Regions from separate parts of the Hymenobacter yonginensis genome, predicted to be linked through region 1. Evidence: riboswitches for the same ligand, from Rfam matches in the RefSeq annotation. Region 1 holds a riboswitch; the other holds the start of a gene.
The links. A riboswitch is a leader RNA that binds a small molecule or an ion and turns the genes downstream of it on or off. The one in region 1 is predicted to bind cobalamin.
Positions count from the first base shown of each region.

Region 2: it holds a riboswitch for cobalamin, as region 1 does, so the genes downstream of both, O9Z63_RS14310 (TonB-dependent receptor plug domain-containing protein) here and O9Z63_RS07660 (acyl-CoA thioesterase) in region 1, are expected to answer to the same signal.

Region 1 covers NZ_CP115396.1:1,743,793-1,755,353, forward strand. The annotation lists gene O9Z63_RS07650 (DUF2911 domain-containing protein) at 7-525, opposite strand; gene O9Z63_RS07655 (MFS transporter) at 616-1,929, opposite strand; cobalamin riboswitch at 2,080-2,275, shown strand; gene O9Z63_RS07660 (acyl-CoA thioesterase) at 2,459-2,854, shown strand; gene O9Z63_RS07665 (hypothetical protein) at 3,111-3,341, shown strand; gene O9Z63_RS07670 (NAD(P)/FAD-dependent oxidoreductase) at 3,499-5,082, shown strand; gene O9Z63_RS07675 (CoA-binding protein) at 5,199-5,558, shown strand; gene map (type I methionyl aminopeptidase) at 5,639-6,403, shown strand; gene O9Z63_RS07685 (RNA polymerase sigma factor) at 6,749-7,333, shown strand; gene O9Z63_RS07690 (hypothetical protein) at 7,314-8,156, shown strand; gene O9Z63_RS07695 (porin family protein) at 8,173-9,315, shown strand; gene O9Z63_RS07700 (Gfo/Idh/MocA family protein) at 9,689-11,128, shown strand; gene O9Z63_RS07705 (RNA methyltransferase) at 11,337-11,561, opposite strand, start outside.
Region 2 covers NZ_CP115396.1:3,306,696-3,318,256, forward strand. The annotation lists gene ahcY (adenosylhomocysteinase) at 1-212, opposite strand, end outside; gene O9Z63_RS14290 (DUF4397 domain-containing protein) at 332-1,087, opposite strand; gene O9Z63_RS14295 (hypothetical protein) at 1,273-1,839, shown strand; gene O9Z63_RS14300 (class I SAM-dependent methyltransferase) at 1,891-3,087, shown strand; gene O9Z63_RS14305 (DNA-3-methyladenine glycosylase) at 3,281-3,892, opposite strand; cobalamin riboswitch at 4,033-4,256, shown strand; gene O9Z63_RS14310 (TonB-dependent receptor plug domain-containing protein) at 4,451-6,379, shown strand; gene O9Z63_RS14315 (DUF5074 domain-containing protein) at 6,416-7,477, shown strand; gene O9Z63_RS14320 (hypothetical protein) at 7,565-7,834, opposite strand; gene O9Z63_RS14325 (hypothetical protein) at 7,964-8,314, shown strand; gene O9Z63_RS14330 (helix-turn-helix domain-containing protein) at 8,366-8,890, shown strand; gene O9Z63_RS14335 (B12-binding domain-containing radical SAM protein) at 9,172-11,493, shown strand.

The DNA.
Region 1 (11,561 bases):
AAGGGGTTACTTCACCGTGAAGGCCACCTGCGTGTTATCCCACATCAGGGTTACCATGCCGGCTTTGTCGGCCGAGATGGTGAATACTTCCACGGGAGCGGCGGTTTTAGTGGATTTCACCTGCACGCGCAGCGCGTCGTCGGCCTGCTTGTATTCGTAGGCACCCCACTGCTTGGCGGTTTTGTTGAAGATGATGGTCCACTCCTGCTCGCCGGGGATGGTGAACAGAGCGTAGGTGCCGGCGGCCAGCGCCTTGCCGTTAATTTTCACGGCTTTGGTGGTGGTGAAGGTGGTAGCCTCATTGGCACCGGTGCGCCACACTTTGCCATAGGGCTCCAGGCCCCCGAAGGCTTTGCGGCCTTTCAGCGAAGGGCGGCTGTAGTCGATGGTGAAGCCAGGGCCCGTAACGGTGGCCGGCGGGCTGGGGCGCTTGCTTTTGTCTTCGGGCATTTTGCCCTGGGCCATTGCCTGGCCGGCCAGCAGCAGGCCGCAGAACACGAACAGCAGGGTGAGAATCTTTTTCATGAGAAACGGGAAATGGTGAGTGTGGGAGAAAAGTAGCAAATCCGGCCGCAACGTTGCGCGGCACCTCAGAACCGGCCCTGCCCGAAAAGGTTAGCCGGCCGCCGTATTCAGGCGCGAGGTGTCGCGGGTGTCGGGCATGCGCAGGTACACCACCAGCGAAATGGCGGCGCAGGCCGTCACGTACCAGTAAAACCAGCTTTCCACGCCCTGGCTTTTGGCCAGCAGCGCCACGTACTCGGCCGTGCCGCCAAAAATAGCCACCGTGAGGGCATACGGCAGCCCCACGCCCAGCGCCCGGATTTCGGTCGGGAACAGCTCGGCCTTTACCACGGCATTGATGGACGTGTAGCCGCTCACCACAGCCAGGGCCAACACCAGCAGCCCAAACGCTGCGCCGGGGCTGGCGGCCGCGCCCAGCGCCGTCATCAGGGGCACGGTGCCGAGCGTGGCACCCACCCCAAAGAACAACAGCACCGGCCGCCGCCCCACCCTATCCGACAGCGCGCCGAGCAGCGGCTGCAGCAGCATGGCCACGCCCAGCGCCCCAAACGAAACCAGCGTGGCCTGGCCCTTGCTGAAGCCGGTGGTGTTCACCAAAAACTTCTGGGTGTAGGTGGTGAAGGTGTAGAACACCACGGTGCCGCCCAGCGTGAGGCCCACCACCGTCAGCACCTCGCGCGGGTAGCGCAGCAGCAGTTGGAGCTTGCCGGGCTGCGGCGCGGCTTCGGCGTTGTCGGCGGGTGTCTGGTGGGTGAAAGCGTCAGTTTCTTCCATGGTGCGCCGCAGATACAGCGCCACCACGGCCGCGGCGGCCCCAATTCCGAACGGCACGCCCCAGGCCTGCAGCTCGGCGGCACTCAGCACCTGCTGCAAGCCCAGCTGCACCAGCAGCGCCAGCAGCTGCCCCGCAATCAGGGTCACGTACTGAAAGCTGGAAAAAAAGCCCCGGTTGCGCTGGTCGGCCATTTCGCTCAGGTAGGTGGCCGAGGTGCCGTACTCGCCGCCCACGCTCAATCCCTGCAGCAGCCGCGCCAGCACCAGCAGTACCGGCGCCGCCACCCCAATCTGGGCGTAGGTGGGCGTGAGGGCAATCAGCAGCGAGCCGCCGCACATGAGCAGCACCGAGGCCATCAGGGCGGCTTTGCGCCCGGCGCGGTCGGCGTACAGGCCCAGCAGCCAGCCGCCCAGCGGCCGCATCAGAAAGCCCACCGCGAAGATGGCGGCCGTGTTGAGCAGCTGCGCCGTCTGGCTGCCCTCCGGGAAAAACGAGGGCGCGAAGTACAGGGCAAACGCCGAGTACACGTACCAGTCGTACCACTCAACGAGGTTGCCGACGGAGCCGCTGAAGATGGAGCGGATGCGGGAGGCCATGCTGCGGCCGCCCGGCGCGGGAGAAGTTTGCATGCCGCAAAGTAGCACGCGGCCGCGTGTAGCACGGGCTTCAGCCCGTAGCTCTGCGGCCACGGCGGTAGCAGGCGGCCCGGCTGCCTGGCACGCGCCCACGCTACATTCCGGCCCTTCCCCTACCTTCGCCCCGCTGTTCACTGGTCGATTTCCAGTCAGACGGTGGAAGGTTCCGGGGTAATACCGGGATTAATAGGGAACCGGGTGCGAATCCCGGACAGACGCGCTACTGTAAGTCCCGCGCAGTTTTCTCCACTATCAGGTCCATTGGCCGGCGCCCAAGCCGGCTGAGAAGGACGGGGAAGACGGGACAAGTCAGGAGACCTGCCTTCCGCTGCATTGATGAGGCTGCCTTCGCGAAAAAGGGTCTTATCGGGTGTTTGTGCGCTGCCATCGGGCGGGCGGCTGCGGCCGGCCGGGCCGGGGCGGCGCGTGGGTGGCCGGTAGCACACCGTAGCGCAGGGCGGGTTTCGCGGAATCGGACAGGCAGGCTTCGTTTCCTTCCTTCTTTCCCCTTTTTTCCGCCATCATGGACCTTGCCGCCAAAATTGCCGCCGCCGAAACGCGCATCTTCAAAGCCGTGTTTCCCAACACCACTAATCACTACGACACCCTGTTCGGGGGCACCACGCTGCATTTAATGGACGAGGTGGCCTTCATCACGGCCACCCGCTTTTCGCGCCTCAAGATGGTCACCGTGTCGTCCGACAAAGTCGATTTCACCCACCCCATTCCGGGCGGCACGCTCGTGGAGCTGATTGGCAACGTTGAGCACGTGGGCAACACCAGCCTGAAGGTGCGGGTGGAGCTGTTTGTGGAGCAGATGTACTCCGAGGAGCGCGTGAAGGCCGTATCGGGCCTGTTCACGTTCGTGGCCATCGACCACGACAAGCGGCCGGTGCGCATTCTGCCGGCCGCCGGGTAAGGGCTGTATAAGATTATGGCCCGTTGCCCGCTAACTGACTGGCTGGGCACAACCTGCGCCTTAAATCAGCGTTTCCCTATTTATTAAGGCCGCGTGGCCCTGAACTTTCTGCCCACAGCCAGCCGTTTAGGCTGCTATTATACAACCCCGACTTCTTCTCTTGGCAATGGATCAGCAGCAGAACGATAATATCACCGCCCGCTTGGAACAATCATTTAGAGACGCCGACCAGGCTCGAGAGGAGCTCACCGAGTCAATGTCGAACTCCGTAGCGGCCAATTGCGACCTGCTGCACCACGGCCTGGTAAGCGCCAAAGGCCTGGAAACCACCACCGAAATGTACCGCCACATGCTGGGCCAGCTGCTGCGCCACAGCTCCGGCGAAGTCCGGGCCCAGACGCTGCAGGCCTTCAACCAAGCCATGGAGAAGTTCTGGCCCCGCAAGCCGCTGCAGAACGAGGCGCCCGAACAGTCGGACAACGCCTGATTCCGTCCTGCGCTGTCGTTGCGCCCGCCCCTCTGGTAGCTGCCGGAGGGGCGGATATGTTTTGGGGCGGGCGCGTGCCCGCGCCGCTGCGTACCTTTGCGGCCCTGCATAGGCTTTTGCTTAAAGGATAAAAGGATAACCACCTTTCCCCTGTTTCATGTCTGCTCCCTTCCGTGAGATTGAAGTGCTGCTGCCGCCGGCCGTAGCCTACGACGAGTTTGCCCGCTACGAGGCCCTGCTGCACGCCGCCGGCCTGCAGCCCGGCCAGGCCGATTTCGTGCATTTGCGCAAGCGCTCCATTGATGCGCGCGGCCGCAGCCCCCAGGTGCGCCTGCGCGCCGATATCTACCAGACGCCGCCGCCCACCAGCCTGTTCGGGCCCTGGTTTCAGTATCCCGATGTCAGCCAGGCCCGGCGCACGGTGTTGATTGTGGGCGCGGGTCCGGCCGGCTTGTTTGCGGCGCTGCGCTGCATTGAGCTGGGGCTGAAGCCGATTGTGCTGGAGCGCGGCAAAGACGTGCGCACCCGCCGCCGCGACCTGGCCGCCCTCAACAAGGAGCACGTCGTCAACCCCGATTCCAACTACTGCTTCGGGGAAGGCGGCGCCGGCACCTACTCCGACGGCAAGCTCTACACCCGCGCCACCAAGCGCGGCGACGTGGGCCGGATTCTGCGCTGCTTGGTGCAGCACGGCGCCACCCCCGACATTCTGGTCGACGCCCACCCCCACATCGGCACCAACAAGCTGCCCTCAGTGGTGGCCGCCCTGCGCGACAGTGTGCTGGCCGCCGGCGGCGAAGTGCGCTTCGATACGCGGGTAGACGACCTAGTGCTGGACAACCACCGCCTGCGCGGCGTGGTGACGGCCACCGGCGAAGCCCTGGAAGCTGACGCCGTGATTCTGGCCACCGGCCACTCCGCCCGCGACATCTACGAGCTGCTGCACCGCCGCGGCGTGCTCATCGAGGCCAAGCCTTTTGCCTTGGGCGTGCGCGTGGAGCACCAGCAGGAGCTGATTGACCGGGCCCAGTACCGCCTCAACGACCGGGGCGAGCTGCCGGCGGCCTCGTATTCGCTGGTGCACCAGACACAGTGGCAGGGCCGGCAGCGGGGCGTGTTTTCGTTCTGCATGTGCCCGGGCGGCTTTATTGTGCCGGCGGCTACCGCCCCCGGCGAGGTGGTGGTGAACGGCATGAGCCCCAGCCGCCGCGACTCGCGCTTCGCCAACTCCGGCATTGTGGCGGCCGTGGAGCTGGAAGACATGGACGTGCGCCAGTACGGCGCCCTGGCCGGCCTGCGCCTGCAGCAGCAGATTGAGCAGCGCGCCTGCCAGGTGGCCGGCAACACCCAGCGCGCCCCCGCCCAGCGCCTCGGCGACTTCCTGAAAGGCAAGCTGTCGGCGGAGCTGCTCGAAACCAGCTACCAGCCCGGCCTGGTGCCCGTAGCTATGGACGACGTACTGGGCGCGGGCCTAGCGGAGCGGCTGCGGCAGGGCTTCCAGGATTTCGGGCGCAAGATTCCAGGCTACGCCACCAACGCCGCCCAGATTGTGGGCGTGGAAAGCCGCACCTCCTCGCCCGTCCGCATCCCCCGCGACCGGGACACGCTGGAACACCCCGAGGTGCGCGGCCTGTTTCCGTGCGGCGAAGGCGCGGGCTACGCCGGCGGTATCGTGTCGGCAGCCATGGACGGTGAGCGGTGCGCCGAGGCGGCGCTGGCCTCGTTATCCGTCGGTGTTTAGTTGTTGGTTGTCAGTTATCAGTTCCCTTGCGACCTTTTTCCGTAAATACCCGTTGTCAGGTGCTTAGTGACAACTACCAACTGACAACCGACAACTAACAATTGACAACTAGTTTCATGAAAAAGACCCTTGTTCTTGGTGCTTCCGACAACCCGGCCCGCTACTCTTACCAGGCTGTGCACCGGCTGCAGCGCCACGGCCACGAAGTGGTGCCGGTCGGCATCCGCAAAGGCCAGGTGGGCGGCCTCGACATCCAGACTGACCGTCCGCAGGCCGAAGCCGTGGACACCGTGACGCTCTACGTCGGCCCCCAGAACCAGCCCGCCTGGTACGATTACATCCTGGACCTGCAGCCCAAGCGCATCATCTTCAACCCCGGCACCGAAAACCCCGAGCTGGAGCGCCTGGCGCAGCAGCGCGGCATCCAGACCGAAGAAGCCTGCACGCTGGTGATGCTGTCGGTGGGGCAGTATTAAGACCGGAACACTAGGTTTTTGCTGTACGCCATGCAGCCGGATAACACTATCGTACGTCGGTAATTATATATCTCCGCACCATGCCCATCACCTCTCAGGAAGATTTGACCGGTCTTCAGCGCATCAGCGAAGCTGTCGGCACCACCCTCAAACAAATGCGGGAGTATGCCCGGCCGGGCATGACAACCAAAGAGCTGGACGAGTATGGCGGAAGCATAATGGCCGCTTTAGGGGCTAAATCGGCCCCGCGGCTGACATATGGCTTTCCGGGCTGGACATGTATTAGTGTGAACAACGAGGTGGCGCACGGCATCCCGTCGGGATGCAGGATTCTGCAGCCCGGCGACCTGGTGAACATCGACGTATCGGCGGAGTTGGGCGGCTACTGGGCTGACAACGGCGGCTCCTTCGTGCTGGGGGTCGATATTCACCAGCATCAGCCGCTGGTTGATGCTTCCCGGCAAATCCTGCGCACCGCCCTCAGCCGCATCCGGGGCGGCGTCCGCATTGCCGATATCGGTGGGCTGATTGAGAGCGAAGCACGCAAAGCGGGCTTCCGGGTTATCCGGAATCTGGTGGGGCACGGTGTTGGCCGCAGCCTGCACGAGGAGCCCACAGAAATCCCCTGCTACTACGACCGACACAATCTGAAGCGTTTCAGGAAGAACTCGGTGGTAGCAGTGGAGACGTTTATTTCCACCCGCGCCACCCTGGCCCATCAGCTTAGCGACGGGTGGACCCTGGCCACCAAAGACGGCAGCTTCGTGGCCCAGCACGAGCATACTATTGTCGTTACTGATAGCCAGCCTCTTATTCTCACGGCAGCAAATGGCATTTGGGAGTAAGTGGAACAGGGGGCGTAACCGGGCATTTCGGCCTGAAGAAGCCACACGTGGCCCTGCCCTGAACCATACTGAGTTAAGTTAGAACATACGCCGAAGCACTGCCGGCACCGGCCTCTTCCGCTCAATAACTATTACCTCAAAAACGCAAGCCCCGGTCTTGGATTAAGTTCCGAAACCGGGGTTTTTGGTTGTAGCAGGATGACCCACGCCCAGCCTTTTCTAGCAGGCCAGACCCTGCGGGCCCGATTTCCAAACTTTTTTATCTCCCCGGGCAACGCTCGTGCAACCTTTGCCATCTAGCCTTCCAAACACCCCGCTATTGCCCTAACCTCTACCCAACCAACCGTGACTGAAGCCGACCTCATCGCCGCCTGCCGCCAGGGCAGTGGCCGGGCCCAGAAGCTGCTCTACGAGCAGTTTGCGGGCTTGATGCTGGGGGTGTGCCTGCGCTACCTGCGCCGCCGCGAAGATGCCGAAGAGGCCATGCTCGGCGGGTTTGCCAAGGTATTCCAGGCCCTTGACCAGTACCGGCACGAAGGCAGCTTTGAAGGATGGATCCGGCGGATTATGGTGAACGAGGCCCTGGGCCAGCTGCGCCGCAAGGAGCCTCTGCACCTAGCCATCGACGACCTCACCTACGACGTGCCGGCCACGGCCGCCGAAGCCGAAAGCCACCTCAACGCCGCCGACCTGCTGGGGTTGCTGGCCGAGCTGCCGGCCGGCTACCGTACCGTCTTCAACCTGTACGCCCTGGAAGGCTACACCCACCCCGAAATCGGCGAGCTGCTTGGTATTTCGGAGGGCACCAGCAAGTCGCAGCTCAGTAAGGCGCGGGCCATGCTCCAGCGCCGCCTCGCGGCGGCCAGCCAGCAGGCCAGCCCCGCCTCCACCTCCTCACCGAAAGAACTCTATGCAACCGGAAGATATTGACAAGCTGTTTCGCGAGCGTCTCGCGGAGCACGCGCCCACCCCGCCGGCCTACCTCTGGAACCAGCTGGAAGAAGAGCTGCAGCCCGCCAAAAAACGCCCCGTTCTCTGGATGTGGGCCGCCGCCGCCAGCGTGGTATTGCTGCTGGTGAGTGGCGTGCTGTGGCTGCAAAGCAGCGGACTGCGGCCCGCCGGCACTGGTGCCGTAGCCACCGGCAGCCGCCCCGTACCTCGCCCCTTGCGGACCACGGTTGAGCCCGCTGCTGCCTCGGAAAATAAAAAAGCAGTAGCCGCTGCCCCTCAGGCAACCACCCCGCCACAGCCCGCATCTAGCCCCTCAGAAGCCACCGCAAGCCTTGCCACCGGCACCCGCCAGCCACAGGCCACCCGTACCCGGCAACTGGCTTCTGCCACTCCCCGCTCCCGGGTAGTGGCGCCGGCCGCCCGGCCCGCAAGTCAGTCCGGCCCACAAGCCCTGGTAGCACAGGTTCCCAGTCCGCAACCGGAGCGGCCTTTGGAACCCACGGTACCGGTTTCGCAGCCGCAGCAACTGCCCGCTACGGCCCAGGCGCTGGCCGCCACGCCGGCCCCGGCCACTACTGGCCCTATTGAAGTGGAAGTGCGCCGGAGCGCTGCCCCTGCCGTGGCCACGGCAGCCCAGGCAGCTCCGGCCCGGCAGCGCAGCCTGGGTGGCGTACTGCTCCGCCAGGCCCGCAACGCGGTGCGCGGCGAGCGGCTGAGTTTGGCGGAAGCCGGCCTGCCCGAAACCGTGACGGTACAGGCCCACGTGGCCGGCCGCACGCTTACCAAAGTGATTCAACTCTAATTTCCCTCCCTTCGTCATGAAACGCCTCTCCGCTCTGCTGGCTGCCCTGCTGCTGCTAGCCCTGGCCGCGCCTTGCTTTGCCCGCCCGGCCCTTTCCGCCCACCTCGACGACACGATTGTGGTGAAACTGCCCAATCAGGCCGTGATGACCCTGTTCGTGAAAAACCGCCAGCAGCTGCGCGAGTTGCGGGCTTACAAGCTCGACTCGCTGATGATCCTGCTCGACAACTACATTGCGCAGGCTGAAACGGCCGGCAAAAGCTCGAAGTCGGACCAGGTGACCATGGAGTTTTACCCCGCCAAAGACCAGCCCGGCAAGCAACTGCCCGAGCAGATCCGCATCACGATGCGCGGCGAAGACAACGCCCCCCGCCGCGGAGACAAAGTGGAAGTGAGCATGGGCAACCTGTTTGGGGTGAAGGTGGAGGAAAACGCCGATGGCAACGGCAGCGACCGGGTGTCGGTGCACATGGGCAGCACGCCCGAAAGCGACTCGCTGAAAGCCGCCAAGCGGGCTGAAAAAGCCAACCGCTCCGGCCACAGCGACTTCAGCGTGGACCTGGGCCTGAACGCGCTAACCAACAAATCGGTACCGCAGAACCAGCTCAGCCCCAGCCTGCGCACGGCCGCCTCGCGCTACGTCAGCCTCAACTGGCACTATTTGCAGCGCCTGGGCAGCCAGCGCAGCCCGCTCTACCTGCTCACCGGGCCGGAATTGTCGTTCAACAACTACATGCTGGAAGGAAGCCAGCGCCTTGTTTCCGTCAACGGCACCACGCAGATTGTCACGGCGCCCGATCTTAACCTAGAGAAAAGCAAGCTGGCTACCACTGCCCTCAACCTGCCCGTCATGGCGATGCTCAACTTCCGCAATGCCAACAGCAAGAGCGTGTTCCGCGTTGGGGCCGGCGGCTTCGTCGGCTACCGCCTGGGCTCCCACACCAAAATCAAGTACAACGACGGGGAACATACCCGCAAAGACAAAGACCGGGACTCGTTCAACCTCACCGACTTCCAATACGGCCTGCAGGGCACGGTGGGGCTGCGCAGCGTCACGCTCTTCGCCAAATACAACCTCAACGACTTCTTTAAAAACAACGCCAACAGCTTCCAGGCCCAGACGCTCAGCTTCGGCATCTCGCTCACCGATTTCGACTAACACCGAGCGTCCCGGCGCTACCAAATGGCTGGCTACTCCACCTTGCGTTGGATAGCCAGCCATTTGTGCGTTTTGGCCTGCCAGTATTCAATATGCACCGGAGGCATTCGGGGAGGCAATACTCCTGTCGGCCGCCAAAAACGCTCCGTGTGCGCCCCATTTCTGCCACCTGGCACCGGCGGCGCGCCTATCGGGGCGTAGGCTTTGCAGCTCGCGCTCAGAAACACGCAGTGGCGCGGAAGCCTGCCCGACATTCTTGGTACTACCGTCCGGCACTAGGCGAAACACCTCAGTAGTTAATCATTGGATTTGAGGGGTTTGCTGGTAGAAAAACACTAGTTTTAGTTTCCTCCCACCTTCAGCCGTTCCTGCCATGAGTGAGCTTCCCGAATTACCGTCGCGCCGTACGTTTCTGGAGCAGAGCGCTGCGGCCGCCACTTTCTTCATCGTGCCGCGCTTTGTGCTGGGCGGGCCGGGCTATACCGCCCCCAGCGACCAGCTGGTGGTGGCCGGGGTGGGCGTGGGCGGCAAAGGCGCCAGCGACCTAGCCATGTTCGCCAAAACCGGCAAGGTGCGCATCGCCTACCTCTGCGACGTAGACGACCGCCGCGCCGCCGGCGCTGTGAAGGCCTATCCACAGGCCAAATACTACAAAGACTGGCGGCAGCTGCTGGCCAGGGAAAGCAAGAACTTCGACGCCGTTTCCATCGCCACGCCCGACCACAACCACGCCAACGTGACGCTGGCGGCCATGCAGCTCGGCAAGCACGTGTATGTGCAGAAACCCCTCACCCACGATATTTATGAGGCCCGGGCCCTCACCGACGCCGCCCGGCGCTACAAAGTGGTGACCCAGATGGGCAACCAGGGGGCTTCCGGCGACGGGGTGCGGCAGATGCAGGAGTGGTTTGATGCCGGCCTGCTGGGCGACGTGCACGAGGTGTACTGCTGGACCGACCGGCCCGTGTGGCCCCAGGGCATTGCCTGGCCCACCACGCCCGCCCCCGTGCCCACCGGCCTCGACTGGGACCTGTGGCTGGGCACCGCGCCGGCCCGCCCTTACGTCGATAACCTGGTGCCCTTCAACTGGCGCGGCTGGTGGGAATACGGCACCGGCGCCCTCGGCGACATGGGCTGCCACCTAATGGAGGCGCCGTTTCGGGTGCTGGACCTGGGCTACGCCAGCGCCGTGCAGGCCAGTGTGGGCAGCGTGTACGTGGGCGAGTTCAAGCGCGGCTACTTCCCCGAAAGCTGCCCGCCCTCCAGCCACGTCACACTCACGTTTCCGAAAACCAGCAAAACCAAGCAAGAAGTAACCGTGCACTGGATGGACGGCGGCATTCAGCCCGAGCGCCCCGACGAGCTGGGTGCCAACGAGCTGTTCGGCGACGGTGGCAACGGCACGCTCTTCATCGGGAGCAAAGGCAAGATGATGGCCAGCACCTACGGCGCCGACCCGCGCCTGCTGCCCACCAGCCGTACCCAGCAGGCAAATATCAAGCAGAAGTTGGCCCGCGTGCCGGGCGGCGCCGACGGCCACTACGCCCAATGGGTGGAAGCCTGCCTGGCCGGCTACGGCAAAAAAGCCGTCAGCTCGCCCTTCGAGCTGGCCGGCCCGCTGACGGAGGCGCTGCTGATGGCCAACCTCGCCATCCGCGGCTACGACATCCAGCGGCCCAAAGCCGCGGGCAACGGCGTAGAATATCCCGGCCGCGGCATCGAGCTGCTCTGGGACGCCCAGCAGCTGCGCGTCACCAACTTCGACGAAGCCAACCGCTTTGTGCGGCGCGAGTACCGCGCCGGCTGGCAGTAGAGGTGGTTACAGGAACGTCATGCAGAGCGTAGCCGGAGGCGGCGCGAAGCATCTCGCCAGCGTGGTAACATCAAACCTATTGCACGATTGGGTCACCGTTACACGCGAGTTACTTCGCGCCGCCTCCGGCTGCACTTTGCATGACAGGTAGTTTGGCAACGTCAGCACGCCAGATGCTTCGGCAAGCTCAGCATGACGTTCTTTCCACTCAGCCGTGCCGGAAGAAGTTGTCCAGCAGAATAGCGCCGGAAATGGCCACGTTGAGGCTTTCGGCCTGGCCGCGGCCGGGAATGTGGAGGCGCTGGGTGAGGCAGGCTTCCACGGCCGGCGTGAGGCCATGACTTTCGCTGCCCATCACCAGCACGCCCTGCGGCCGGAGCGTGAGGCGGTGCACGTTGTCGCCGTGCAGGTCGGCACCGAACACAGGCTGGCC
Region 2 (11,561 bases), 1.6 Mb from region 1:
GTCTCGATGAGCACGGCAGTCTGGATGGTCATGTGCAGGCAGCCAGCGATGCGCGCGCCTTTCAGCGGCTGGCTGGCGCCGTATTCTTCGCGCAGGGCCATCAGACCCGGCATTTCAGCCTCGGCCAGACGGATTTCCTTGCGGCCCCACTCAGCGAGGCTCATGTCTTTTACTTTGTACGGAACGTAGGCCGTGGTCTTGGTCTCCACCATGATGCTGATTTTTTTTGCTAGACAACTACAAAGGTAACCAAAATGTTAGTGGCGCTATACAACAACAACGCCTGCCTCCATTGGGGCAGGCGTTGCAGATCAGGCAGCTAACAGCCGTATTAGTTATGCTGAATGATGACTGCCTGTGGCTGCTGTGCCGCCGGCACACCTGCCCCGGCAATGCCACGCACCACCACGGTATAGATTTTACCGGCTTCGTAGTTTTTGACGCCGGTACCGGTGCCCGTGCCATCACCGACGGCAATTACCTGCGAACGGGGCGTGCCCGCCGTCACTGATAGGTTCAGGGAGGCGGCATTGATGGCAATGAAGCCCGAGGCGGCCCCAAATGGCACATCCGTCGTGACGTCGGTGCCGGCGGTACCGGGCAGGGCCGAAGGCACCGTGAGGCGAACTGGCGTTGGGGCGTTCAGGGCCAGATGCACGATGCGCACTTTCGCCTGGCCGGCGGCCGGGGCCGTCAGGTCGTCAGGCACGGTGAGCACCGTGGGCGTAGAGCCGATAGTGGCGGAAGGCGAGAAAACGAACGAGGAGTAGTTCTGGTCTTTGGAAACGGCAAGCGGGGCCGAAGTCAGCACCTGCGTGCCGCTGTTGATGCGCAGAGTGGGCGAGCCTGCGTTTACGGTGAAGTAAGGGCTGTTGGCGCCGTAGTTGAGCTGGGCCACCTGCTGGTCGGCTACGAAAGCGGTGATGGGCACATTGGATACGGCCGCCGCGTGTACAACCAGCACCTTGCCTTGCTCGGGCGCAGGCGTGCTGTCGTTGTCATCATTGCCACAGGCAGAAAAGGCCAGCGCGGCCGGCAGCACAGAGGCTAGAAATAGCTGGCGCAGAGAAGGAACAACGGTTTTCATAGTCGGTTTCAGGTTGAGTGAAAGCTAATTGTACTGCGGACAGAACGTATCGGTAAGGGCATTTGTTGAGTTGGCTCTGAAATACCGCCCGGCACATAGTTGATATAGCTATGATGCAGACTGTTATATTTGCTTTCATGCACCGTTCCGAACTTTTAGTGGCTGGAGTATTCCGCCCTTCTCTAGTGTTATTTTTAGGCCTGTGGGCAGGCACTGCTTTTGGGCAGTCGGGCACGGTAGTGCGCCTGAGCCCGGAAGACAAGGACCGGGGCCGCAACGGGGTGCAGAAGAACTTCTATTTCACCACCAAAGAGCAGCCCACCGACGACGATTACCAGAACGCCGGGTACTTTGGGCAGCGCCTGCGGCCCTACCTGGCCGGCAACCAGGAAGCGTTGGACAACCTCAACCGCTACCGCCGCCAGAAGTGGATTTTCCTGGCCGAGCGCCTCACGTTTGTGGGCGGGGTGGCGGTGTACGGCTCCCAGACCTTCAGCGGCAGCGGCGACCAACACTATTTCAGCAACCCGCAGAAGGTAACGCTGGGCGTAGTGGCAGGCAGCTTGCTGGCCAACATCTTCATTACGCGCCACACCAACGAGCATTTCGTGCGCGCCGTGGAAGCCCACAACGCCGGCCTGTCGGCAGATGGGCGCACGGGCCTGTGGCAGCGGCTGGCACCGACCGGCATGGGCGTGGCGGCTTCGGCCACGGGCCAGCCGCTGCTGGCGTTGCGCTGGCAGCTGCGCTAAGCGCCGGCCCGGTGGGCCAACCCCTGTTTACTAGTTTCGTAGGAGTACCACATGGAATTTCCGCTTCCCGCGGCGTCGCGTCAGTATGTGGCTAAGCACCTGCACGACGACCCCGCCCAGCTGGCGCTGCAAGCCCGCAAATACCCTGGCCTGCCCGTTCCGGAGCTGGTGCGCCAGATTCAGGCCCGCCAGAAAGCTCGCCTGAAAGTGCCCGCCTGGGCCGACAACCCCGACCTGGTTTTCCCGCCGACGCTGTCGGTGGAACAGGCTTCGTCTGCCCGCACCGCCGCGTTTAAGGCGGCGCTGGTGAGCGGGCAGCGCCTGGCCGACCTCACCGGCGGCTTCGGCGTAGACGTATCGTATTTTGCTGAAAGGATTCCGGAAGTGCACTACGTGGAGCGCAACGCGGCCCTGGCCGATGTGGTGCGCTTCAACCTCACGCACCTGGGCATCGAAAACGTGCAGTTTCACACGGCCGACGCGGTGCAGTTTCTGCGCAACACCCCGGATACGTTTGATTGGATATACCTCGACCCCGCCCGGCGTGACACGGCCGCCCGCAAGATTTTCCGGCTGCAGGACTGCGAGCCGGATATTCTGCGCCTGATGCCGCTGCTGCTGCACAAGGGCCGCCGCGTGCTGCTCAAAACTTCGCCCATGCTTGATATCGAGCAGGCTATTCTGGAGCTGCGGCAGGTGCGGCAGTTGTGGGTGGTGGCCGTGGATAATGAGTGTAAGGAAGTGCTGTACGAGCTAGGGCCCGAGCCGGCCGTCGACCCGGAGCGCCACACCGTGAACCTGCTCCGCACCGGCCAGCAGCAGGATTTCCGCCTGAACCGGGCCCGCGAGGCCCGCGCTGTGCCGCGCTACGCCGAGCCGCAGCAGTATCTCTACGAGCCCAACGTGGCCATTCTGAAGGCGGGCGGCTTCCGCAGCATCGGGACGGCGTTTGAGCTACTGAAGCTGCACCAGCACAGCCACCTCTACACCTCCGACACGCTGCACCCCGACTTCCCGGGCCGCATCTTCCGCATTCGGGCCACCGAGAAGTACGACGCCCAAGCGTTGCGCGCCCACCTCGGCCCCGAAGTCCGCGCCCACGTCACGACCCGCAACTTCCCCGACACGGTGGCCGAGTTCCGCCACCGCACCGGCATCCGCGAAGGCGGTGACCTGTACCTGTTCGCCACCACCAACCTGGAAGGCAAGCTGATGGTACTGGTGACCGAAAAGCACAACGGCTTTTAGCCTAATTCTTTAAGTTGTACCGCGAAGTTTCACTTCGCGAAGCACCGGGAATTGCAGAGCAGTTTTTTCAGCCCTGATGTTCCGGCGCCTCGCGAAGTGGAGCTTCGCGGTACTTGTTTTTGGCCTGCTCAACAGCAACTAGCGCCGTCCACAAAATCCGTGAAATCCGCTTAAATCCGGGCTAATCCGTGATTCATTTAGCCTTGCTGGTCCAGGGGCTGCCGATGATGCGGAAGCGCCAGGGTAGGCTGGCGGCCTCTTCGCCGGCGTAGGCGAGGCCCACGCGGGGGCTGCTGAGGACGTCGGCTTCCGGCACCTGTTCGGCGTGGTCTTCAATCCAGAGCGTCTCGCCTTGCAAATCGGTGCCGGAAAGGGCCGGCGTGACGCCCAGCGCCTGGGTGAGCAGGCCGGGGCCGGCGGTGAGCTTGGCTGAGGCCGTTTCCAGCCCACGACGCCGAAGCATGATATCCAGCCCCACCAGCGGCTCGATGGCACGGATCAGGACGGTATCGGGCTTGTCGGCGTCGTTGGTGCTGATGTTGAACAGCGTGTGGCGCTGATACACCTGGTACAGGTAGGCGCGGCCGCCGGGCTCGTGCAGGGCGCGGCCGTGCGGGCCGCGGCGCTTCAGGTGCAGCTGCATCGACAGGTCGCCTTGGTGTGAGTAGGCCTCGGTTTCCACGATACGGCCGCCGGTCAGCTCGCCGTTGAGGCAGCTGAACAGGTGCTTGCCCAGCAGGTCGCGGGCAATCTGTACGGGGTCGGGGCGGCGGTAGAAGTCGGGCGGGAGTTTGGGGTGTAGCATATTTCGATGTAGCATAGGCTTCAGCCTGTGCCGGCCAACGGGGCAAGAACAAGTTTCGGTTTACGGTTGAGCTGATACGTTTTCTGCAGGAATTGTGGCGGCCGACCGGAGGCACAGGCTGAAGCCTATGCTACAATCTGCTACCTTTGAGGCGTAGAGGTGGCCGGACCCCGATTGCGGGGCGAGGCTGAAAAGGGAATCCGGTTCAAAGCCGGAGCTGTCCCCGCAACTGTACGCTTCACGAGTCGGCGCGCCTCAGCTGCCACTGTTTCCGAGAAGGTAGCTCCAGATGGAGTTGCCGGAGAAATGGGAAGGCGGCGCGTCAGAAGCAAGCCAGGAGACCTGCCTTTGCATTTCCCCATGTTCAGCGCCCTCGGTGGAAGGGCGGAGAATGATAGCAGTGGTGGCTTTCGGGCCGCCGGATTTTCCTGTTTTCGGCCTCGGCTGCGGCCTGGCTTTCGGCAACGAAGGCTGGCGTCGGAGTTCTGAACTGAATTTTCCTTGCCCGAAAATTTGGTTCAGCTAATTACCCTTCGTTTTGCGGCACGGCTCCGGCCGGTGCCCTTTCTGCTGCTTGGCGCAGCCTGCTGGGCCGCGCCCGCCACGGCCCAGCAGATGCCGCACGCCCTCGACTCGGTGCAGATGCTGCCGGCAGTGCGCGTGCAGGGTTTGCCGGCCACGCGCTTCGCCACCGGCACCCGCCGCACCACCCTCGACACGCTGGCACTCCGGCAGGCCGGCGCCGGCACGTTGGCCGATGCGCTGTCGTTGCGCACGCCGCTTTACCTGAAAAACTACGGCCCGGGCCAGTTGGCCAGCATCACGCTGCGCGGCACCTCGGCGCGGCATACGGCAGTGCTGTGGCAGGGCTTCAACATCAATCTTCCTTCGTTGGGCGAAGCCGACTTTGCGCTGCTGCCGGTAAGTGGCGCCACGCAGGTGGCGGTGCAGCATGGGCCGGCCGGCGCCACCTACGGCACCGGCGCCATTGGCGGCACAGTGCTGCTGACTTCGCCGGTACGGTGGGGGCAGGGGTTGCAGAGCCGCGTGCAGTTGGATGGCGGCAGCTTCGGGCTGGGCGCCGGCTCGGGCGAGGCCACGTTCAGCAACCAGAAACTTTCCATCCGGACAGCCGCCTCCTACCGCACGGCTCAGAACGACTTCCCGTACCGCGAGCCGGTGGGCCGCGAAAATGGCCGGCTGGTGTACGGCCCGACGCAGCGCCAGCAAAACGCCGCGCTGCGGCAGTGGAGTGTGGCCCAGGATGCCACGCTGCGGGTAGGCGAGCAGGGAGAACTCACGGCCGCCATCTGGCTCACGGATGCCGACCGGCAGATTCAGGCCGCGCTGGGCTCGGTGAACCGCCACGCCCAGGAGCGGGACCAGAGCCGCCGCCTGCTGGCCGGCTACCGCCACGTAAGCAGCCGCCACGAAACGAGCGTGCGCGCCGCCTGGTTCGAGGACATCATCAATTACCAGGACGACGGCGTGCGCAGTGATTCCCGGGTGCAGACCAGCCAAGCGCAGGCCGAGCACACGTTCCGCTTTGCGCCCACGCTCAGTTTGCGGCTGGGAGGCGAAGCGCAGCATTTCGTGGCCCACGTGGACGGCTACGAGGCGCCCACCGTGACCGAAAACCGGTTCAGCGGCTTCGGGCTGCTACGCTACGACCCGCTGCCGCGCCTGCAGCTCAGTTTGAACGTGCGGCAGGCCTTCATCAGCGGCCGGCGGCCTCCGCTCACGCCCACGGCCGGCGCCGAGTGGCTGGCCTGGCAGCGCGGCACCCAGCAGCTCAGCGTGAAAGCCAGCGCCTCGCGCAGTTACCGCGCCCCCACCCTCAACGAGCGGTTCTGGTATCCCACCGGCAAGCCCGATTTGCGCCCCGAAACCAGCCTGGGCTATGAGGCCGGCCTGCGCCACGAGGTGCGCCCCACTCCCACTCTGCTGCTCCAGACCGAGCTAACCGCCTTCCGGCAGCGTGTAGACGACTGGGTGCAGTGGCTGCCCACCGACCTGGGCTATGCGCCCAACAACCTGCGGCAGGTGCTGGCCCAGGGCGTCGAAGCCAGCAGTGAGCTGAACTGGAAGCCCGGCCGCTACACCCTGGCCGCCCGCGCCGCCTATGCCTACACCAGCTCCCGCAAAGTGCGCGGCTACGCCCTCGACGAAGACCCGGTGGGCCAGCAACTGGCCTACGTGCCGCTGCACACCGCCGCCTTCAGCACCGACCACAGCTGGCGCGGCTGGCTGCTGACCAGCGCCCTCACCTTCACGGGCTTCCGCTACACCACCGCCTCCGGCACCGATTTCCTGCCCTCTTACCTGCTACTCAATGCCCAACTGGGCCACGAGTTCCGGGTGGGCCGGGCCTGGCTGACGCCGCTGGTGCAGGGCTTCAACCTTGGCAACCTCCGCTACCAGAGCTACCAGAGCCGCGCCATGCCCGGCCGCTCGTGGGTGGCCAGCCTGCGCGTAGCGTGGCGCTGACTTCGTCTGTTTTCATCTTCCATTTTTCCCTTATCCATGTTCCATTTTCCTATGGCTACGCGCCGCTACGCGCTGCTCGGCGCCGCCTCTTTCCTGACTCTGGCCGTTACGTCCTGCGACCCGGACGACGAGGTAACGCCCGTCACGCCGCCCGTCACCACCCAAACGGTGTACGTGGTGAACGAGGGCCCTTTCCTGACTGGCAGCGGCTCGGTGAGCGTGTTCAGCAAAGCCACCAAAGCGGTGCAGAAAGACCCGTTCCTGGCCGCCAATGGCCGCGGCGTGGGCAACGTGCTGCAGTCGATGACCATTGTGGGCGACAACGCCTACTTGGTGGCCAACAACAGCAACTGGGTGGAAGTCGTGACGCTGGCCGATTTCAAGTCGGTGAAGAAGATTACGGGCCTCTCGCAGCCGCGCTACCTGGTGCAGGTGGCGCCGAATAAGGCCTACCTCACGGAGTGGCAGGGCAACTTCACAAGCGGCTACACGGCCGGTCGCGTGTCGGTGCTGGATCTGACCACCAACACCGTGACGAAAACCATTCCGGTGGGCGTCAACCCCGAGCAGCTGACCGTGGCGGGCAGCAAAGTGTACGTGGCCAACTCCGACGGCAACACGCTCACCGTCATCAACCCCACCACCGATGCCGTGGAAGGCACCGTGACCGTGCCGGCCGGCCCCAAAAACGTAACCACCGACGCCAGCGGTAACGTGTGGGTGCTTTCCGACGACTACACCGAGCCGCTGGCTTCGCTGGTGCGTTTTAGCCCGGGCACGCCCACCCAGCAAACGCGCATCACGTTTCCGGAAGACTACCGCAACGGCAACCTGCGCATAAACGGCGCCGGCGACAAAATCTACGTGGGTTTGGCCACGGGCGTGTATCAGCTGCCCATCACGGCCACCAGCCTACCCGCCACGCCGCTCATCCGGCGCAGCTTCTACGGCCTCGGCATCGACCCGCAGGACAACACCATCTACGCTGGCACGGGCAGCTTCTCGGCCGACGGGCGGGTGGTGCGCTTCTCGGCTACCGGTGCGCCTGTCGATTCGTTTGCGGTGGGCATTGCGCCCAATGGCTTCCTGTTCAAATAAGCGGCACATAAACCGCCTGTTTTTTACGCAAACGGCCGGCCCTGTTCAGGGCCGGCCGTTTGGCGTTGTATCGTTGCGTAGCGCAGGTTAGTCGGCAATGCCGTCTTTGTCGCGGTCTACGGCGTCGGCGGCTTTTTCATACTGCTGGCGGCCGGTGGGGCTGGCAGTGGTGTCGCGCTGCAGGCCGGCCGTAGCCGAGTCGGAGGTCGTTGGCTGGCCGGGGTCGGGGTCTTTGGTTTTAGCAGCACCGGTTTCCACGTTGGTATCGCCGGTGGAAGTACCGGTGTTGCAGGCGGTGAGCGAGGTGGCCAGCAGCAGGGCGGCGGCCAGCATGCCGGGGAGCGAAGGGCGTTTCATAGAGGACGGGATGAAGGTGTAGCGGTTCGGATGCAAGGTAAGCGAATGTTGGTACGGCGTCAATGGGCCCGCGTTGCAGCTGGCGCGTGAGAGCCGGAAACGGTATATTTGCTTTCCTGCCGCTTTACTATGCCCCAACCTTCGCTTTCCACTCTTCTTTCCACGCAACTGCTGCGCCGCGCCGGCATCATGGCCGGTGTGAGCTTCGGGCTGGCGCTGGCGCTGGTCGGCTACCTGTTCGGGTTTGCCGACGATGATTATTTCACCCGCCTGTTCCGTGCTTTTTTCGTATTTTTCTGGCTACTGTCCGTAACCTTTCTAGCAGTAGTTCCCTTTGTGAGTTGGGCCGCGGCCAAGTGGCTGGCGCAGCCGGAAGGCACCCCGCCCGCAGAAGCCAGCCGCAAGCCCCGAAACGCCCCGGCTTCGACAACCGTTCGTAAACCTACGCGTACAGTAACGCGGTCAGAAAAAACTTTATAACCCGTGAAAACAACGCTGCTTCATATCAAGAACATGGTTTGCCCACGTTGCGTGGAAGCCGTTCGTACCGTGCTCGAAAAAGCCGGCTACCACCCTACTGAAGTTACGCTGGGCCAGGCGCTGCTGGAAGAAGACACCCCGGCCGACCTCGCCGCCGTGGCTCCCCTGCTGCGCGAAGCCGGCTTCGACGTGCTGATGGGCCGGGCTGAGCAAATGACCGAGCAAATTAAGGCGGCCCTGGGCGAGTACCTGGAGCACCTGCGCACGGCGCGTATGCCCCTCACCACTTCAGCATTCCTCACCGACCGGTTTGCCGCCACGTACTCACACCTGAGCAAGGTGTTTTCGCGCACGGCCAACCTCACGATTGAAAAATACCTGATCCGCCTGAAAATTGAGCGGGTGAAGGAAATGCTGAGCTACGGCGAAATGACGCTTAGCGAAATTGCCGACCACATGCGCTACAGCTCCGGCCAGCACCTGAGCAACCAGTTCCGCCAGGTGACCGGCTACTCCGTCAGCGAATTCCGCCGCGAGCTGCTGCCCAAGCGCATCGCCCTCGATCAACTGGCCTAGCGCCTCGTGCCGCCCCGTTGCGGTGCGGCTTTATAGCTACTTGACTTTTATGGCCGGGGTATCGAACAGGAAGCTGTTGGATACCCCGGTTTTTTTGTAGCTTGTGTTGAGCAGTAGCAGGCTTAGAATCCTGCATGTTGCGTAGGGAATAGATGGCTCTAAGCCATGTTAGGTCGGACAGTCACCACATCAGAGGCTGTCTGCTTCCTGCAACTTATCCGCAACGCATTGGACCGTACCTTTGCGGGCACCTTTGCTGCCGGTTGGCGGTTGTTGTTCCCGTGCCTACTTCTTCGCTCCGCATCCTGCTCATTACGCCGCCGCTCACGCAGCTCAACACGCCCTACCCGGCCACGGCCTACATCAAGGGATTTCTGGGCGCGCGCGGCTACGCCGTCACGCAGGCCGACCTGGGCCTGGAGCTGGTACTGAAGCTGTTCTCGAAGCCGGGCCTGACGCGGGTGTTCAACGCCATTGCGGCCGGCTCGTTTTCGCTCTCCGACAACGCCCGCCGGATGCTGCGCCTGCGCCAGAGCTACCTGAGCACCATCGAGCCGGTGGTGCGCTTTCTGCAGAACAAGGACAACACCCTCGCGCCCCGCATCTGCCACAGCCGTTTCCTGCCCGAAGCCAGCCGCTTCGACAACATCGCCGACCTGGAAACGGCTTTCGGCACCATGGGCCTCACCGACCAGGCCCGGCACCTGGCCACACTCTACCTCGAAGACCTCGGCGACCTGATCAAGGAAACCGTGGGGCCGCAGTTCGGCTTTTCGCGCTACGCCGAGAAGCTGGCCATGTCGGCCACCACCTTCGATGCGCTGCAAGAGGCGCTGCAGGCCCCGCCCAACCTGCTCGACCAGATGCTGCAGGAGTTGGTGGATGAGCTGGTGGCGCGGGTGCAGCCCGACGTGGCCGGCTTCACGGTGCCCTTCCCCGGCAACCTCTACGGCGCCCTACGGCTGGCTGGCCGCATCAAGCAGCTCAGCCCCGCCACCCGCACCCTGATGGGCGGCGGCTACCCCAACACCGAGCTGCGCCAGATCCGGGAGCCGCGCTTCTTCGACTACATCGACTACCTGACCCTCGACGACGGCGAAGGCCCGTGGCTGCGGCTGCTGGAGTATTTGAATAGCAAACAAGAACGTCATGCTGAGCTTGTCGAAGCATCTCTACCGCTGGCTAGTGTATCATTTGGCAACGAAGCGGTAGAGATGCTTCGGCAAGCTCAGCATGACAGTTCAAGAGAGCAGACGGACGTTCAGGAAAGTCAGCCTCTACCCTTCCAACGCACCTTCCTGCGCAATGCGGCCGGCGAGGTGGAGTACATCAACCAGCCGTTTCCGGATATTCCGCATCCCGAGGTGGGCACGCCGGACTACTCCGATTTGCCGCTGAGCGAGTATCTGTCGGTGATTGAGGTGCTGAACCCTATGCACCGCCTCTGGAGCGACGGGCGCTGGAACAAGCTTACGGTGGCGCACGGCTGCTACTGGAAGCGCTGCTCGTTCTGCGACGTGACGCTGGACTACATTTCGCGCTATGAAACCGCACCCAGCGCCTTGCTGGTGGACAGAATCGAGCAGATCATTGCCCAGACCGGCCAGACCGGCTTCCACTTCGTGGATGAGGCCGCGCCGCCGCTGGCCTTGCGCGATTTGGCCATCAAGCTGCTCAAGCGCCGCGTGAACATTACGTGGTGGGGCAACATCCGCTTCGAGAAAACCTTCACGCCCGACCTGTGCCGCCTGCTGGCCGCCTCAGGCTGCATTGCGGTGAGCGGCGGCCTGGAAGTGGCTTCCGACCGCCTGCTGGCTCTCATGGAAAAGGGCGTCACCATTGCGCAGGTGGCCCGCGTCACGGATGGCTTCACGCAGGCCGGCATCATGGTGCACGCCTACCTGATGTATGGTTTCCCAACGGAAACCGCCCAGGAAACCGTGGACAGCTTGGAAGTGGTGCGGCAGCTGTTCGAGGCCGGCATTGTGCAGAGCGGCTACTGGCACCGGTTTTCAATGACGGCGCACTCGCCCGTGGGCAAGGACCCCGCGAAGTACCAGGTGGCCGCCACCGGCCCCGAGCCCGGCCCCTTCGCCTGGAACGACCTCTGGCACGACGACCCCACTGGCACCGACCACGAGCAGTTCGGCCCCGGCCTGGCCAAGGCCCTCTACAACTACCTGCACGGCGTGGCCCTGCACGAGCCGCTTGGCTTCTGGTTTGATTTCCGGGTGCCCAAGTCCACGGTGCCGCGCCAGCTGATTCAGAAGGCCCTGCAGGAGCCCGGCAAGCCGGATTTCGCCAAGCAGAACCAGCGGCTGTTCTGGCTGGGCAACGCGCCGGAGCTGCGGCAGGAAAACGGAAAGAAAGGCCCGCGCGCGGTGCTCACCTTCTACGAGCAGGCCGAAGACTTCGAAGTATCCGTACCGCCTGCCCTCGGCCCCTGGCTGCACGCCCTGCTCACTCGCCTCACCACCGACTACGACACCAAAGTGCTGCTAAAGGAAGTGGCCCAGAGCTTCCCGGCCAGTCACTCGTTCGAGCGGTTTCTGGAGTCGGCGGCATGGCTGACGCTGCGCGAGAAGGGGCTGCTGGTGCTGTAGTAGCGCGAACTTTGTAGTTCGCGTCCTCGCGCCATTTGCAGGCTTGCCTGTTGCGTCTTCGTATAAAT